DNA from 4 places in the Sporomusa termitida genome. Region 3 is predicted to be linked to each of the others. Evidence: a T-box and tRNA genes for the amino acid it is inferred to sense, from the RefSeq annotation. Region 3 holds a T-box; the other regions hold tRNA genes.

Region 1 (4,329 bases), 810 kb from region 3:
CGCCGAGCTGTTGTTTTCTTATGACAGTGATGCGGCCGGGCAAAATGCTACCGTTCGTGCCCTGGAAACGGTTAAGGCCCTGGGAGCAGCCATTAAAATTGTGTCCGTACCTGATGGTAAAGATCCTGATGAATTTATCAGGAAACATGGCGCCGCTGCTTTTAATAATCTGCTTACTTCGGCGCAACCGCTATTGGATTACCAACTCGACCGGGCTTTGAAATCGGGTGATTATTCTACAGTACAAGGAAAAATTGCTGTTGTCGGTAAATTAGTGCCTGTTTTGGCGGAAGCCGATAACTCAGTTGAGGTAAACGCTCATATTACCCGTTTATCTCAGATACTCTCAGTTGATGAAAATGCTTTACGCAGCGAGATAACAAAGTATATCGTTCAACTCAAAAAGGATAAAAATGTAAAAAAAGGGAAAACTATAAATATTGCCCTCTTGTATAAGCAGATTCCTCCCGCCGCCCTGCAGGCGGAACGACAGCTTATCAGGCTGTTGTGCGATGATTTAACGCTTATTCCTTATGTTCTGTCTAAGATTTCACCACAAGAAATACAAGGCATACTCCAGCAAGAGATTATTAAATTTATATTTACTGCGTATAATATGGAAAAAAATATAACACAGGCGACAATCCATGCCGGTGTAGATACCCTAACTGAAAAAGCAAAGACTGAGTTTTCACATATTATGTTAATGGATATACAATTTGATGATGTGGTCAAATTTCTTGAAGACTGTATTAAAACCATCCGGTTGGCACATCTGACCGCACTGTATGAACAACACCGGCTAATGGCCGATGAATTAGAACGCATGGGGGATAGTAGCTTTCTGCAGGAATTGGCGGAAAGTCAGCGAATTAAACATGAAATTAGCAAATTACATCACTAATAGTCAAGTACTGTATGCTTTATTACCGTCAACTGCCAGAGGAAGGGGGGAAAACTATGGCCGATAAGAAAAGTACTTCAGGTGAGCAAGTCAATGAACTTTTACACAAGGGTAAAAAACGTGGTGTACTCACGTATTCTGAAATTATGGATACCATGCAGACTGAAGATATGAGCCCTGATGAAATTGATGATATGTATGAAATTTTTAGTAATAAAGGCATTGAGATTGTTGACGAAGTTCCGGATGTTGAACTGATTGAAGGCCCAGACCTGTCTGAGATTGAATCGACGGCCGAAGAAGTAGATATAGATCTCACCATTCCTGAAGGCATTAGTATTGATGACCCTGTGCGCATGTACCTTAAAGAGATAGGCCGGGTACCACTTTTAACTGCTGACGAGGAGATTAAACTGGCCAAACGTATGGAGCAAGGGGATGAGGAGGCTAAACGCCGTCTGGCTGAGGCAAACTTAAGGCTGGTAGTCAGTATTGCCAAACGTTATGTTGGGCGTGGTATGCTGTTTTTGGATCTGATTCAGGAAGGTAATCTTGGCTTAATCAAAGCAGTGGAGAAATTTGATTATAACAAGGGGTATAAGTTCAGTACCTATGCTACCTGGTGGATTCGGCAAGCAATAACCCGGGCAATTGCTGACCAGGCCCGAACGATTCGGATTCCTGTTCACATGGTTGAAACCATTAATAAACTCATCCGGGTATCACGGCAGCTTCTCCAGGAATTAGGCCGGGAGCCATCACCGGAAGAGGTTGCAAAAGCTATGGATGTCAGCGTGGAACGGGTACGGGAGATCATGAAAATAGCCCAGGAACCTGTATCTTTGGAGACGCCCATCGGTGAAGAAGAAGACTCTCACCTGGGAGATTTTATCGAAGACCAGGATGCACCGGCTCCGGCCGAAGCTGCTTCTTTTATGCTGCTTAAGGAACAGTTGGAAGAAGTCCTGGAAACACTGACACCGCGCGAAGAAAAGGTATTGCGCCTGCGTTTTGGTTTAGATGACGGCCGGGCCCGGACGCTGGAAGAAGTGGGACAATATTTTGGTGTTACCCGCGAACGTATCCGTCAGATTGAAGCCAAAGCGCTCAGAAAACTTCGCCATCCCAGCCGTAGTAAAAAGTTAAAGGATTTTCTGGAGTAAAACTAAATATTACTTGACGTAACCTGGACATTGCTTTATAATAGTCAACGTTGGCGATATTCCTCGATAGCTCAGTTGGTAGAGCAATCGGCTGTTAACCGATCGGTCGTAGGTTCGAGTCCTACTCGAGGAGCCAAAAGCAGAGTGCCAAGTTTTTAGGAGCAATAGCGACGCGGAAACTTGTGCGAATCGCTTAGTTCTGAGCGATAGCGAAGAACCTCCTATATATTAAAACAGGCTTTCTCCGGAAAACCTGTTTTAATATCTCTAGGGCCTATAGCTCAGCGGTAGAGCAGCCGGCTCATAACCGGCTGGTCCCTGGTTCGATCCCAGGTGGGCCCACCAACTTCCCGCATCCCACCTCTCAAATGGCCCGTTGGTCAAGCGGTTAAGACACCGCCCTTTCACGGCGGTAACAAGGGTTCGATTCCCTTACGGGTCACCATAAGCAGTGAACCAGGTTCTCACGAGTCGATAGACGAAATGAGAACCTGTGTGATAAGCAGAGAGCCAGATTTTTAGGAGCGCAGCGACGCGGGAATCTGTGCGAATCGCTTAGTTCTGAGCGTAGCGAAGAACCTCCTTTCTCGATATCAAAATTAACACGGGCGATTAGCTCAGCTGGGAGAGCGCCTGCCTTACAAGCAGGATGTCGGCAGTTCGATCCTGTCATCGCCCACCACAGCAAACCTGCGAAGTTAATTCGCAGGTTTTTTGCTACCTATCAGAATAACAATGATTTACCAGGAGGGCTGTATGTGAAATTAGGTCAGCGCTTACAAACGATTGCCGGCATGGTGCCAGCCGGTGTGACTATGGCCGATATTGGGACAGATCATGCCTATTTGCCCATCTATCTTGTGAAAGAGAAGATTGTGGCCAGGGCAATTGCCGGTGATGTTCATCACGGGCCGTATTTATCAGCCCAAAATGCGGTGGCGGCAGCGCAGCTGGAGCAATATATCTCGGTTCGACTGGGGAACGGCTTGGCGGTTCTTCAGCCGGGGGAGGCCGACGTCGTGGTCATTGCCGGTATGGGCGGAGCCAATATCATTGCAATCCTGCAAGCCTGTCCGGATATAACCAGCCTGGTACAACGCCTTATCTTACAGCCAATGATTGCCGCCGCTCCGGTCCGCCTGTGGCTGCATACCCAGGGCTGGCAGATTGTTGACGAGCAGCTGGTGCAGGAAGAAGGGAAGCTATACCAGATTATCGCGGCCGAACCTGGTGCAGGCCCTCTTGATGATCAGTCCCTTTATGAGATCGGACCACGGCTCTGGCAGTCCAGGCATCCGTTATTGCGGCTGCATATTAATGAACTGATCAGCCAGCGGCGCGCCGTGCTTCTGGCTATGGGCGGGAGTGACGACGCCGTAAAATCTGCTAAATACCGGGAATATACCCGTAAGCTTAACGCGTTGGAGGAAAAGCTGTTATGTCTGTAATTTGCCGTGATATTTTAAAAGAGCTGGAAAAGCTGGCGCCCCGGCATCTGGCTGAACCCTGGGATAATGTCGGGCTGTTGCTTGGTGATCCTGCGCAACCGATACAGAAAATAATAGTAGCCTTAGATGTGGATCAGCCCCTTGTTAATGAGGCTATTACCACCGGCGCTGACCTGATTATCGCTCATCATCCGCTGATCTTCAAAGGCCTTACCCGTATCCGTACAGATTGCCCGCAGGGAAAGCTGCTGGCTGACCTGATTAAAGCCGGCATCGCTGTATATGCCGCACATACTAACCTGGACAGTGCCCGCGGCGGGGTTAATGATGTATTAGCGCAAAAATTAGCCTTAAAAGAAGTCCGGCCGCTAACTAATGTCTATCAGGAGCAATTGTATAAATTAGCTGTGTATGTGCCTGCTACCCATGTTGACCAAGTTCGAAACTCAATCACAGCCGCAGGGGCCGGGCATATCGGCAATTACAGCCACTGCACTTTTCAAACCCCGGGTACAGGGACCTTTTTACCATTAGCTGATGCCCAGCCTTTCCTCGGCCATCAGGGAACACTGGAATTTGTCGACGAAAGCCGCCTGGAAACTGTATTTCCGGCAGCTTTGCGTTCGCAGATCATTACTGCTATGCTGGCAGCTCACCCGTATGAGGAAGTGGCCTATGACGAATATCAGCTGCTAAATAAAGGTGAGACTTATGGCCTGGGGCGGGTGGGCTGCCTGGCTGCACCCATGGGGCTTGAACAATTTATCAGACAGGTAAAAACGGCATTACATATTAATTCTGTCAAAGTGGCCGG
Region 2 (4,329 bases), 460 kb from region 3:
TGATCCCAGAACGGTTCTGATTATCGGCGGGGGCGACGGCGGGACGGCCCGCGAGGTTGTTAAACATCAGTCGATTGAAGTGGCGGAGATGGTGGAAATTGACGGCCTGGTTGTTGATGTCAGCAAAAAATACCTGCCTGAGATTAGTGTGGCTTTAAATGACAACCATCCCAAGCTGCAATTGAAAATTGGTGATGGGATCAAGCATATGGAGGAAGTGGAAAACAAATATGATGTTATTATCGTAGACTGTTCTGATCCTATCGGGCCGGGGGCCGGGCTGTTTACCCATGCATTCTATCAGAATGTACATAAGGCCCTCAGGCCTGATGGTTTATTCGTGCAGCAGACTGAATCACCTTTTTTTCATCAGGACCTGATTAAACGGCTTAAGGCCGACATCGCCTCCCTATTCCCCATTACCCGCCTGTATTTGGCTAATATTCCCCTATATCCAAGCGGGTTACATTGCTTTACCATCGGCTCCAAACAATATGACCCCCTCCATACCGACAGGAACCGGATTCCGGATAACCTGGATACACGGTATTACAACCGCGAGCTTCAAAAAAGTTGTTTTGCTTTACCCAACTTTGTGCAAGATTTACTTAAATAAATAGTTTAATAGTGAAGAAAAAAAGCGAGCTGTGGCCGGCTCGCTTTTTGCATTACTGCAGATTTTCAGGATTTAAGCCTGTCAGCTCAGGGAGTGTGAAGCGCCCATCCTTACGGATCAGCTTGTCGTCAAACCGGATTTCACCACCGCCGAAGGCCGGGTTCTGGATACAAACCAAGTCCCAGTGAATGGCTGATGTATTCCCATTAAAGGCGACATCGTAGGCGTTGCCGGGGGTAAAGTGGAAACTGCCTTTAATTTTTTCGTCAAATAAAGTATCCTTCATAGGTTTATCAATGTAAGGATTGACACCTAAGGCAAATTCGCCGATAAAGCGGGCACCTTCATCGGTGTCGAAGATGCTGTTGATTTTGTCAGTGTCATTGGCTGTCGCTTTGACAATTTTCCCGGCTTTAAACTCCAGGCGGATGTTTTCATAAGTAAATCCCTGGTATACAGCCGGCGTATTATAGGTAACAACACCATTCACCGAATCCCTGACAGGAGCGGTATATACTTCACCATCGGGAATATTTCTGAGGCCGGAGCATTTTACCGCCGGAATTCCTTTTATCGAAAAGGTAAGCTCGGTTCCGGGGCCGGTAATACTAACTTTGTCGGTTTGTTCCATGAGGCTGACCAGGGGGTCCATGGCTTTCGCCATTTTGCTGTAATCCAGGTTGCACACATTGAAATAGAAGTCTTCAAAGGCTTCGGTGCTGGTGCCTGCCGACTGCGCCATGGAGGCGTTGGGCCAGCGCAGGATGCACCATTTGGTTTGGGGGACGCGGATATCAAGATGCACCGGCTTTACCCAGTCCTGCTGGTAACGTTGCAGCTGGGCGGCGGGAACATCGGCCATTTCTGTGATATTGAAGCTGGCTCTGATCGCGATGTAGGCATCCATCTCGTGCATACGGGCCTCTTCCCAGGACGCGGTCAGTCTGAGTTGTTCACTGGTTGCACTCAGCAGCAAGGCCCGTTGCAGCCGGCTGTTTTTAAGCTCCAGAAAAGGGATGCCGCCCACCGCGTACGCCTCATCTACCAGGGCCTTAGCCAGCGGCAAGGCATCATCAAACATCTCAATTAATATTTTTTCACCCCGTGCAAGGCTGGTTGAATAACCAATCAGGTTCTTGGCAAGTGTTTTTATCCGTGGATCCAAGGGGTTACCTCCTCTTATGATTTTTGGCTGCTATATCAGTATTTGATGTTTTAACAAAAATATCCTTTTATTTCTAAGGATTTAATACAAACTGCAATAACGATTAAAATATACACGACTACTTGCATTTTTAATTTACCTAGTATATAATTCATTATGTTGTAAGATTCCTCGATAGCTCAGTTGGTAGAGCAATCGGCTGTTAACCGATCGGTCGTAGGTTCGAGTCCTACTCGAGGAGCCAGCTGGCCCGTTGGTCAAGCGGTTAAGACACCGCCCTTTCACGGCGGTATCAAGGGTTCGATTCCCTTACGGGTCACCATAAGCAGCGAACCAGGTTCTCACGAGTCGACAGACGAAATGAGAACCTGTGTGAGTCGCTTAGTTCTGAGCGGTAGCGAAGAACCTCCTTTCCCAAAAATCCAAAACACGGGCGATTAGCTCAGCCGGGAGAGCGCCTGCCTTACAAGCAGGATGTCGGCAGTTCGATCCTGTCATCGCCCACCATGCAAAAGAAGCTTTCAGTCTAACTGAAAGCTTCTTTTGCATTTGTTTGTGAAAAATTTGGCAATCTTAGCATTCTTTGCAGGAAAAGTCTGAATTTTGGCGAATTGTGTCAGAAAAAGGTGGTGACCAATCTTGCTTTCCGGAAGTAAGAATAAAATGGTGTCAAAAATGGTTGGCACCATTCTGATAACAATCATTGGCGGCTTGATTGTTAATTATTTTCATTATCAATATCGGATTGTAATGGTTGGAGAGCGGGACCGTCTGGCTGTAGCGGCCAATTACCTTGATATGTATTTTGATACCAGGCTGGCAGGAATCAAGATGTTAGCTGCCGGCCCAGGTGTTAAGAGCCTTGAGCCTGAGCTGGCCCGAAGCGATTTATTGGCAGCAATGGATGTGCTCGGGGTGGCTAATGTTGCCGTATATGACCGGAATAGTCGCTTAGTTGCCGGCCTGGGGCAGACTTCAGGCGCCGGTGAATTACTGCCTGAGCAAGAGAATAATAAATATTTTCAGACTGTTCTGTCAGGAGAGGCTGTAGTTTCGGACCGAATGGTTTACGGAAGTCTGGAGCATGCTTATATTAGCATATTAGTTCCCGTCACCGATGGCAGTGACCATGTAACCGGCGTTCTAGCAGCACATGTACCTGTTCAGGAAATAAGTAAGTCGGTTGTGCAGGCACAGATGCCGGAGAACCAATATATAGTTGTTATCGATAGCAATGCTCAGGTGATCCACCACCCCCGGCTGGTGGACCTGTATCCTGAGAGCGCCTCATATAAACAACAGTTTACCCGTATGCTGAACAATACATCAGGTATAATGGAATTTAATTCGTTTTTGGATGGGCTGGACAAAGTATTCATATATACGAACTTGAGTAGTGCAAACTGGCGAATGATTATGGTTATGCCGCTTAATGCTCTGCATGCCCGAGTTCTGAGCAAATCGCGGGAAGACGCCGCTAGTTTCTTTTTTCTAGCTATTTGCTTGGGACTTTTATACGGGGTCTGGTGTCAGGCCAAGCGGCACGAGCGGGAGCAGGAACAACTGCGAATGGAGCGGCTGGTCTGCGTTAATCAGTTAGCTGCCGGTATTGCCCATGAAATCAGAAATCCACTTACGGCAATAAAAGGCTTTATTCAGCTGATGGCCCGGCGCAATGACCGGCCGCCGCGGGCAGAGCACCTGGATATTATCGTTGATGAAATTGGCCGGATAGATAGTTTGATTAGTGAGTTTCAAATGCTGGCGCGGCCACCGAAAGAACCGTTATTCGAAAAAGTGAATATTTGCAAGCTGCTGCAGGATGTTACCCTGCTGATGGAGGGGCAGCTGCATAGTAAAAATGCTGCTGTCACGGTAATACTGCCCGTCTTAGGCTGTACTACCGTCGGCGACATCTGCCAGCTTAAACAGGTATTTATTAATTTGTTAAAAAATGCTGTAGAAGCAGTGCCTTATGAGGGGCAGGTTATTGTGGCTATTAGCCGGCAGCAGGGGATGGTGGCGATAACAATAGAAGATAACGGCAATGGCATCCCCCGTGAAATTGTTGAAAAGCTGGGAACTCCTTTCTTTACGACCAAGGAATGCGGCACCGGGCTGGGTTTATCAGTATGTTACAGCATTGTGCAGAATCATGGCGGCAGAATTATCGTTGACAGCCAGGTGGGAAAAGGCACTGTTTTTACTGTACTATTGCCAGTGACAGGGGATGAGAGTGTGCTGCTGACTGTAGATGAGCAATGCCGTTTTGGTGTATAAGATGTCACCGTCTTTGCATAAACCTCGCACTTTTTTATACTTGATATAGAAATATGGTCTAAAAGGCATACGTGGTCAGAAAATCTTATGGAGATATTCACCTAACAATAATCGCTGAGATTCCAGAGATTAGTCAGGAAAAAGATGGCCGGGACATTATTATACAAATGCTGGCCGATGTATCAGATGAACTCTTACATGATTTTCAGCCGCTCAAATAAAATAACAAGGCCACGTTGATAAACGCAGCCTCTAAATATACCTGATA
Region 3 (4,329 bases):
CGCATGTCATTGCCTGGCGTATTGCCGGTAATCAGCATAAACCGCAGTGTATCTGCACCATATTTCTCGATAACCTCCAGCGGGTCAATACCATTGCCCAGCGATTTACTCATCTTCCGGCCCTGGCTGTCCCGTACCAGACCGTGAATAAACACATGCCTAAACGGTATCTCCTGCTGAAATTTCAGTCCCATCATCATCATGCGGGCTACCCAGAAAAAAATAATATCATAACCGGTAACCAGCACGCTTGTCGGATAAAACTGTTTAAGTTCCGCGGTCTCCTCCGGCCAGCCCATGGTGGAAAATGGCCACAGGGCCGAACTAAACCACGTATCAAGCACATCCGGATCCTGTTCAACAGCACCACCGCATTGGGGGCAGGCGTGAATATCGCTCCTCGACACAGTAACCTCGCCACAGGCACAATACCAGGCCGGAATGCGATGGCCCCACCAGATTTGCCGGGATATGCACCAGTCGCGGATATTATCCAGCCAGTTACTATAAATCTTAGTAAACCGGTCAGGCACAAACTGAGTTCTGCCTTCGGTTACCGCCGCAACAGCAGGCTTAGCCAGCGGTTCCATCTTAACAAACCACTGTTTGGACACCAAGGGTTCAATCACTGTGCTGCAGCGCTGGCAATGGCCGACAGCATGGTTGTGTTCATCAATTTTTACAAGATACCCCTGGTCTTTAAGGTCATTGAGCAGGGCTTTACGGCATTCATAACGATCCATGCCGGCATATTTGCCGGTATCAGCGGCCATGGTGCCATCAGGATTTATCACCACAATCTCGGGCAGCTTATGCCTGAGGCCCATATCAAAGTCGTTCGGGTCATGGGCCGGGGTGATCTTAACTGCGCCGGTACCAAACGCCGGATCAACATAGTCGTCGGCGACAATAGGCAGGCGGCGCCCCAGCATTGGCAGGATCAGATACTTCCCTGCCAGATGACGATAACGTACGTCCTCTGGATGTACGGCCACACCGCTATCACCCAGAATAGTCTCCGGGCGCGTGGTAGCTACGGTTACGTATTCACCGTCAGCCCCCGCCACCGGATAACGTACGTGATATAAATGCCCCGGCTTCTCTTCATGCTCAACCTCAATATCACTAAGGGCGGTATGGCAGCGTGGACACCAATTCGTGATGCGGTTGCCCTGGTAGATCAGCCCCTGCTCATATAAAGTAACAAATACTTCGCGCACAGCGGCTGAGCAGCCTTCATCCATAGTAAAACGTTCCCGTTCCCAGTCACAGGAGGCCCCTAAACGCTTAAGCTGATTGATGATGCGGCTGCCATACCGGGCTTTCCACTCCCAGACCCGCTTGATAAACACATCCCGCCCAAGATCGTAGCGGGTTTGGCCTTCTTCGGCCAGAACCTCTTCCACTTTAATCTGCGTGGCAATACCGGCATGGTCGGTGCCCGGCATCCACAGCGTGTTATAGCCCTGTAACCGTTTGAAACGGATAAGAATGTCCTGCAACGTATTATCAAGCGCATGCCCCATATGCAGCTGTCCGGTTACGTTAGGGGGCGGAATAACAATACTGTACGGAGCCTGGCCCCTATTAACCTCAGCATGAAATAACCGGTTGTCTTCCCAGAATTTATACCACTTGGCTTCCACGGCCTGGGGATCATACACAGTAGCAATCGTATGTATCTGTTTCTCTTCCATATATCCTCCTTGAATTATATCGTTTCTCATAAAAAAAAGCCCTCTTGTCCCCTAAGGACGAAAGGGCTTAGCTTCCGCGGTACCACCTTGATTTCCGGCCTCTGCTGGGTGCCGGACTCTTGCTATGCCGTAACGTGACACAGCGGCTGGACCTACAAAATTTTCAGTCCAGCAGCTCAGAGATGACCTTCTGTTAATACCTCACTGAAAGGCCTTGCAGCCGGCGGGCCTTCTCTCTGTCCAGGCGTATCAACATACTCTTCTCTTCATTGCTGATATGTATACAATTGCTTTCATTATACCGGCTCAGACGGACAGTGTCAAGTTTTGGCAGTCATTGTACCAGCATGTCCAAAAGTAAAAGCCTCTCATTCCATATAGCTAAAGTCCAACCTTATTGGCTTCTGCCGCTGACAGGATGAAAGGATTCGGCTTCAGTATTACGAGCGCAAATTATCGAGATAAGCCTTGGCATTATCTAGCTCTTCCCTAGTATTAATATTCAGAAAGCAATATTCCGGTACCTGCAGCCTGTTCATTTCTGCCTGATCGATATAAACAACATTTACCTCATCAAAAAAAGATTGCACACTACGCCTGTCGTTATCTAAATGAGCCGTAATTGCCGGCAAGCACCGTTTTGAGTAAATGGCATGCAAAGGTTCCATCCTTGTCCCATACCGGGGAATAAGAATATCCTCCCTGCCCAGCCGGTTGAGCATATAATGCACAAGTGTTTTATCAATAAACGGCATATCACAGGCAAAGACAAAGATATAGGGAGTGACAGATTTGATTAAACCGGCCTGTATCCCCCCCAGCGGCCCCTTGCCTTGTATAATATCTCCAACCATATCACAGCCTAAATAACGGTAATCAGCAAATTGATTAGTAATAAGAACCGGCTGCTTATGAAAAAAATCGGTAACTTTCTGTATTACAATCTCTATTAATGGCTGAGAACCTAGTTTTACAAAAGATTTACTCGTACCCATTCGCTGGCTTTTCCCGCCTGCCAATATGAACGGAGTAATCAGCCTGCACCATTGGAGATTAGTCTTATTTTCACTCAAATTCATAGCGCTCCAGTATATAAGCAGAATCTGACTTTATTATAATAAGAGTATGACCTGTAAGTCAACCTGTGTAACATATTTGCCCTGACGGCAGGCAAGCAAGCGGTGATAAAATAACGGCTGTACTGGCTGAGCAGTTACCAAGATATATATCATTTATGCAAAATATTTGGTAAAATATATAAATAGGTTATTCAATTACGAAAGGAGGCAAAAACCTAATTGCATTTTCCGCTAATTACCGCGCAAAGCAGCAAAAAGCATTTATTCCACCACAAGGAGAGTGAACACAGTAAATGATCAGATTGACAATTGACGGGCAAATCATTGAAACCCCTGAAGGCTCTACCGTGCTGGAAGCGGCCCGCAACGCCGGCGTCCGGATCCCAACCTTGTGCCACCTTGCCGACTTAACCCCGGAAGGAGCCTGCCGGGTCTGTGTTGTCGAAGTGGAAGGCGCACGCGGGCTGGTCACGGCGTGTACCTATCCGGCATCGGCGGGACTGGTTGTACGGACCAACTCAGCCGCTATCCGTGAAGCCCGCAAAAGTGTAATTGAACTGATGCTGGCCAACCACCCCCAGGACTGCCTTTCCTGTCAGCGCAACCTGGATTGCGAGCTGCAAACGCTGGCAAACAATCTGGGAATCCGGGAAATCCGTTTTACCGGCGAACGCCGCGAATATGCCGTTGATGACAGTAATCCCTTTATTATCAGAGATAATAATAAATGCATCCTCTGCGGCCGGTGCGTCCGGGTTTGCCAGCAGGTACAGTGCTGCGATGTCCTCGAATGGACGAACCGGGGCTTTGATACAAAAATAGCACCCGCTTTTGATGTGCCCATGCCTGAATCGAGCTGCGTTTTTTGCGGCACCTGCGTTTCTGCCTGCCCGGTAGGCGCCCTGACGGAAAAACCCATGAGGCATGCCGGCTTGCCGGATAAAAAAGTTAAAACAACCTGTCCCTTCTGCGGTGTTGGCTGCAATTTCGATCTGAATGTCAAGGACGATAAGGTTATTGGGGTAACCTCAAATCTGACCAGTGCGGTTAATGGCCGGCTCACTTGTGTAAAAGGCCGGTTTGGTATTGACTATGTCCACAGCCCGGAGCGTCTGACAACACCGTTAATCAAAAAAGACGGTGACTTTGTGGCGGCTACCTGGGATGAAGCACTGGACTTAATTACCGCCAGATTTGCCGCTATAAAAAATGCCCATGGCGGCGACGCTCTGGCGGCCCTCAGTTCGGCCCGTTGTGTTAACGAAGAAAACTATCTGATGCAAAAATTTATGCGCGCAGTGATTGGCACCAACAATATTGATCACTGCGCCCGTACCTGACACGCCCCTACTGTGGCCGGTCTGGCCACCTCATTTGGATCAGGGGCAATGACAAACTCAATCAACGAAATACCCCAGAGTAAGGTTTTATTTGTTATCGGCTCCAACCCAACCGAAGCCCATCCTGTAATTGGGGCAAAAATGCGTCAGGCACTCCGTAATGGCGCCCAATTGATTGTCGTTGATCCACGGAAAACCGAACTTGCCGGCAAA
Region 4 (4,329 bases), 1.3 Mb from region 3:
GATTAATGATGAAGAAGTGGTTCCTTTGCTGCTGGCAAAAGGGGCAAGCTTGGAAGAGGCTTTTGATTATGCCGTGTCCGGCTGTGCCGAATGCCGCATGCCGAACCGGGATACCTATACAAGCCCCTGTGCCTATATTAATTTCCCGGCTGCTGTGGAAATGACAATCTACAACGGAAAAATGCAACTCCACGGGAACGAGCAGATTGGGCCGGAAACGGGAGATCCCCGGGATTTTGCAACCTGGGAAGAGTTCTGGCAGGCCTATTTAACGCAGCATATTAATTTTCTGAAACATGCCTTTATTCAACAACAGGTCATTATTAATCTGCGGGCGCGGCATTTCGCCTGGCCGCTGGGATCGGCCCTGCATGATCTGTGCATGCAGCACTATAAGGATATTCACACCCCGGTTATTGAAGGCGGCATTGATTTAGGCTATTTTGAATTTATGGGCTATGGCACGGTCGTGGATTCGCTGGCAGCCATTAAAAAGCTGGTTTATGAAGAGAAAACAGTAACGATGGCCGAACTGGTTGCGGCGATGGAATGCAATTTTGAGGGCCGGGAAGTAATCCGGCAATTACTCCTTAATGCGCCTAAATATGGCAATGATGACCCTTATGCGGATGCGATTGCCAAAGAACTGGACCGTCAGTGCCTGCAATTTACCAGAAAATATTCAAAAGAATTGGGTGTACACCTGGATCTGCGCCTGGTGCCCTTTACCTCCCATGTGCCTTTTGGCAAAGTGGTCAGTGCAACCCCTAACGGCCGAAAGGCTTATACGCCGCTGTCTGACGGGTCTTCAGCCTCGCAGGGGGCTGATGTGAATGGCCCTACAGCCGTGCTGCTGTCAAACTACATGTCCAAAAATACCGGCTTTAGGGAACGGGCGGCCCGGCTGTTAAATGTGAAATTGAGCCCTGCGTGTGTGGCCGGTGAGGGGGGAACCGATAAGCTGGTTGCTTTTATCCGGACCTGGTGTGATTTGAAATTATGGCACCTGCAGTTTAATGTAATTAACCGGGCAACCCTGCTGGCCGCGAAGAAAGATCCGGAGAAATACCGCAATCTGATTGTGCGCATAGCCGGCTACAGCGCCTATTTTACCGATTTATCCCCCGATTTGCAGGATGATCTTATTGCCCGTACCGAGCATACTGCTATCTGATAGATAATAGCTGCAATAATCCCCGGGGAGAGACAAGATGTTAACTAATGATACAAATGGCAGCAGCGGCTATGTTTTTAATATTCAACGTTATTCGCTGCATGACGGCTTAGGCATCCGGACCGTCGTCTTTCTTAAGGGCTGCCCGCTGCAATGCCGCTGGTGCAGCAACCCTGAATCGCAGCGGTATACGCCGGAGCTTGCCTACAACAGGAGTAAATGTATCGGGTATGAGGCCTGCTCCCGGTGTCAGACAGTATGTGAATATGCTGCTGTGGCTAAGAGTCAGGACGGCATGATGACAATTAACAGGGATAAGTGCCGGCAATGCCACCGCTGCGCAGACAAGTGCCCTGCCAAAGCCTTGCATACCTTTGGGCGGCAAATGTCGGTGGCCGACATCCTAACCGTGGTGGAAGCAGACAGTGCTTTTTACATGCGTTCCGGCGGCGGCTTGACAATCAGCGGCGGTGAACCGCTGGTGCAGGCTGATTTTGTAATCAGCATTTTAAAGGAAACAAAAAGAAAACGCATTGATGCCACAATCGAAACCTGTGGCTATGCCCCGTGGGCCGACCTCAGCCGGGTAGGGGCTTATTTAAAAACCATCATTTTTGATATAAAGTCGATGGACCCGAATAAGCATAAAGAATTCACCGGACGCAATAATGATTTGATTTTAACTAACCTGACCGGCCTGCGGCGCGCATATCCCCAGTTGCAGATTTTGGTCCGTACCCCGCTAATTCCCGGCTTTAACGATTCCGAGCAAGACATCGGTGCTATCCTGGATTTTATTAAGGGCTGGCCTAACACCAGCTATGAGCTGCTGTCATACCACCGGCTGGGCCAACAAAAATACGGCTATTTAGGGCGGGACTACCCTATGGGGGATAGTCAATTAGACAACGGCAAGCTGCAGACGATCAATGCCTATATAAAATCCCGGACCGGAAGGGGCTTGGCCTGACAGCAGCAGGCAAGCCTATTCCTTTTAAGTGATCTTGAATAGCTAGAGGGAGCTGCCCTTAATGGACCGCTCCCTCTAGCTTTATTCTGGAATTGGGTTTAGGAATGCTTGGCTTCAAAAGTATGGCAGTTCGTTTGATCACTTTGCCGGGCATGGGCGGCACCGCCATCAATGTTGACCTGGATCCCAGAAGCCTCACATTGCTCGCCTTGTTTCCAATACTTACAGCAGGATACAGTACATTTTACTCCTGATAATGACATATGCATTCACCTCCTTGAATTTTGCCAATGATAGTATCTCACCACCTGATGAAATCATGTATAGGGTGATCAGAACAATATGTGCCAATAACTTTAGAAAATGCTCACTTAAGAACGGAGTTAATTATCCAGGTGAAAGTGTAGAAGCAGGGGGACGTTCATTTTGCTTCTGCAGAAATATGGTTGTTGACAAATTATTTGACAGCGAGTATAATTAAAAATCCAGTGCCGGAGTGACGTAATTGGCAGACGTAGCAGACTCAAAATCTGCCGGGGGTAACTCCGTGTCGGTTCGAGTCCGACCTCCGGCACCATAAACAGAGAGCCAAGAAGGCGAGCTGTGAGGCGAAGACTGAATCAATTATCAATAACAATTTCGGGGCGTGGCTCAGTTTGGTAGAGTACCTGGCTTGGGACCAGGGGGCCGCAGGTTCGAATCCTGCCGCTCCGACCAATTATGTTAATTAATTGTTTCAATGGGACTATAGCTCAGTTGGTTAGAGCGCTACGTTGACATCGTAGAGGTCACTGGTTCGAATCCAGTTAGTCCCACCATTTTTTTTGAAAAAATCAGTTGACATAGTATGGATAACTATGATAATCTATATAAGTCGCTGTCGGCAGCTGTCAGTTGCCGAGGCAAAGCGTATCGTCCTGATACGTCTGTGATCCTAGCGCATCCATGCGCGTCGGTCCCGGGCAAAGCGTATCGTCCATGATACGCCCGTGATCCTAGCGCATCCATGCGCGTCGTTCCCTGAAAACTGAACAATGTAAAGAAATGCATCATACAAATGCCAGATGTGCGGTGGCGATAACAAGCCACATAATATTCGTAAGGGATGCGGAAGTAGCTCAGCGGTAGAGCATCGCCTTGCCAAGGCGAGGGTCGCGAGTTCGAATCTCGTTTTCCGCTCCAAAAAGATAATGAGCCGATAAACGGCTTCAATATACTGCAGTCACTGAGTGATTGCAAAGACTTTATTGGAGAGTTTGATCCTGGCTCAGGACGAACGCTGGCGGCGTGCCTAACACATGCAAGTCGAACGGAGTATACAGTAATGGATACTTAGTGGCGAACGGGTGAGTAACGCGTAGACAACCTGCCTCTAAACTGGGGACAACACCGCGAAAGTGGTGCTAATACCGAATGTGGTATCTTAGCTGCATGGCGAAGATAAGAAAGGTGGCCTCTCTAAAGAAGCTGCCGTTTGGAGATGGGTCTGCGTCTGATTAGCTGGTTGGTGAGGTAACGGCTCACCAAGGCGACGATCAGTAGCCGGTCTGAGAGGATGAACGGCCACACTGGGACTGAGACACGGCCCAGACTCCTACGGGAGGCAGCAGTGGGGAATCTTCCGCAATGGACGAAAGTCTGACGGAGCAACGCCGCGTGAGTGAAGAAGGCCTTCGGGTCGTAAAGCTCTGTCGTTTGGGACGAACGTGGTCTATGTGAATAATGTAGACTAATGACGGTACCAAAGGAGGAAGCCACGGCTAACTACGTGCCAGCAGCCGCGGTAATACGTAGGTGGCAAGCGTTGTCCGGAATTATTGGGCGTAAAGGGCGTGTAGGTGGCCTGGTAAGTCGTGTGTCTAAGTGCGAAGCTTAACTTCGTATGGGCGCAGGAAACTGTCAGGCTTGAGTGCAGGAGAGGAAAGTGGAATTCCCAGTGTAGCGGTGAAATGCGTAGATATTGGGAGGAACACCAGTGGCGAAGGCGACTTTCTGGACTGTGTCTGACACTGAGGCGCGAAAGCCAGGGGAGCGAACGGGATTAGATACCCCGGTAGTCCTGGCCGTAAACGATGGGTACTAGGTGTAGAGGGTATCGACCCCTTCTGTGCCGGAGTTAACGCAATAAGTACCCCGCCTGGGGAGTACGGCCGCAAGGTTGAAACTCAAAGGAATTGACGGGGGC

What was found. The T-box of region 3 lies ahead of SPTER_RS06890 (valine--tRNA ligase). A T-box ahead of a tRNA ligase gene usually reads a tRNA of that ligase, here a tRNA-Val.
Region 1: it has a tRNA-Val gene. The T-box ahead of SPTER_RS06890 (valine--tRNA ligase) is inferred to sense a tRNA for this amino acid. The anticodon was not compared.
Region 2: it has a tRNA-Val gene. The T-box ahead of SPTER_RS06890 (valine--tRNA ligase) is inferred to sense a tRNA for this amino acid. The anticodon was not compared.
Region 4: it has a tRNA-Val gene. The T-box ahead of SPTER_RS06890 (valine--tRNA ligase) is inferred to sense a tRNA for this amino acid. The anticodon was not compared.

The regions. Positions count from the first base shown of each region.
Region 1 is NZ_CP036259.1:2,380,609-2,384,937, reverse strand. Features, by position in the region: gene dnaG (DNA primase) at 1-904, shown strand, start outside; gene rpoD (RNA polymerase sigma factor RpoD) at 961-2,067, shown strand; tRNA gene SPTER_RS11110 (tRNA-Asn) at 2,128-2,203, shown strand; tRNA gene SPTER_RS11105 (tRNA-Ile) at 2,338-2,412, shown strand; tRNA gene SPTER_RS11100 (tRNA-Glu) at 2,438-2,512, shown strand; tRNA gene SPTER_RS11095 (tRNA-Val) at 2,674-2,749, shown strand; gene SPTER_RS11090 (tRNA (adenine(22)-N(1))-methyltransferase) at 2,826-3,515, shown strand; gene SPTER_RS11085 (Nif3-like dinuclear metal center hexameric protein) at 3,506-4,329, shown strand, end outside.
Region 2 is NZ_CP036259.1:1,112,033-1,116,361, forward strand. Features, by position in the region: gene speE (polyamine aminopropyltransferase) at 1-616, shown strand, start outside; gene SPTER_RS04995 (aminopeptidase) at 669-1,781, opposite strand; tRNA gene SPTER_RS05000 (tRNA-Asn) at 1,950-2,025, shown strand; tRNA gene SPTER_RS05005 (tRNA-Glu) at 2,029-2,103, shown strand; tRNA gene SPTER_RS05010 (tRNA-Val) at 2,213-2,288, shown strand; gene SPTER_RS05015 (PAS domain-containing sensor histidine kinase) at 2,457-4,061, shown strand; gene SPTER_RS24560 (hypothetical protein) at 4,133-4,282, shown strand.
Region 3 is NZ_CP036259.1:1,568,171-1,572,499, reverse strand. Features, by position in the region: gene SPTER_RS06890 (valine--tRNA ligase) at 1-1,697, opposite strand, end outside; T-box leader at 1,748-1,976, opposite strand; gene mobA (molybdenum cofactor guanylyltransferase) at 2,138-2,692, opposite strand; gene fdhF (formate dehydrogenase subunit alpha) at 3,070-4,329, shown strand, end outside.
Region 4 is NZ_CP036259.1:291,178-295,506, forward strand. Features, by position in the region: gene hpsG ((2S)-3-sulfopropanediol dehydratase) at 1-1,174, shown strand, start outside; gene hpsH ((2S)-3-sulfopropanediol dehydratase activating enzyme) at 1,212-2,144, shown strand; gene SPTER_RS01390 (DUF1540 domain-containing protein) at 2,243-2,407, opposite strand; tRNA gene SPTER_RS01395 (tRNA-Leu) at 2,635-2,721, shown strand; tRNA gene SPTER_RS01400 (tRNA-Pro) at 2,785-2,861, shown strand; tRNA gene SPTER_RS01405 (tRNA-Val) at 2,886-2,962, shown strand; tRNA gene SPTER_RS01410 (tRNA-Gly) at 3,252-3,326, shown strand; rRNA gene SPTER_RS01415 (16S ribosomal RNA) at 3,389-4,329, shown strand, end outside.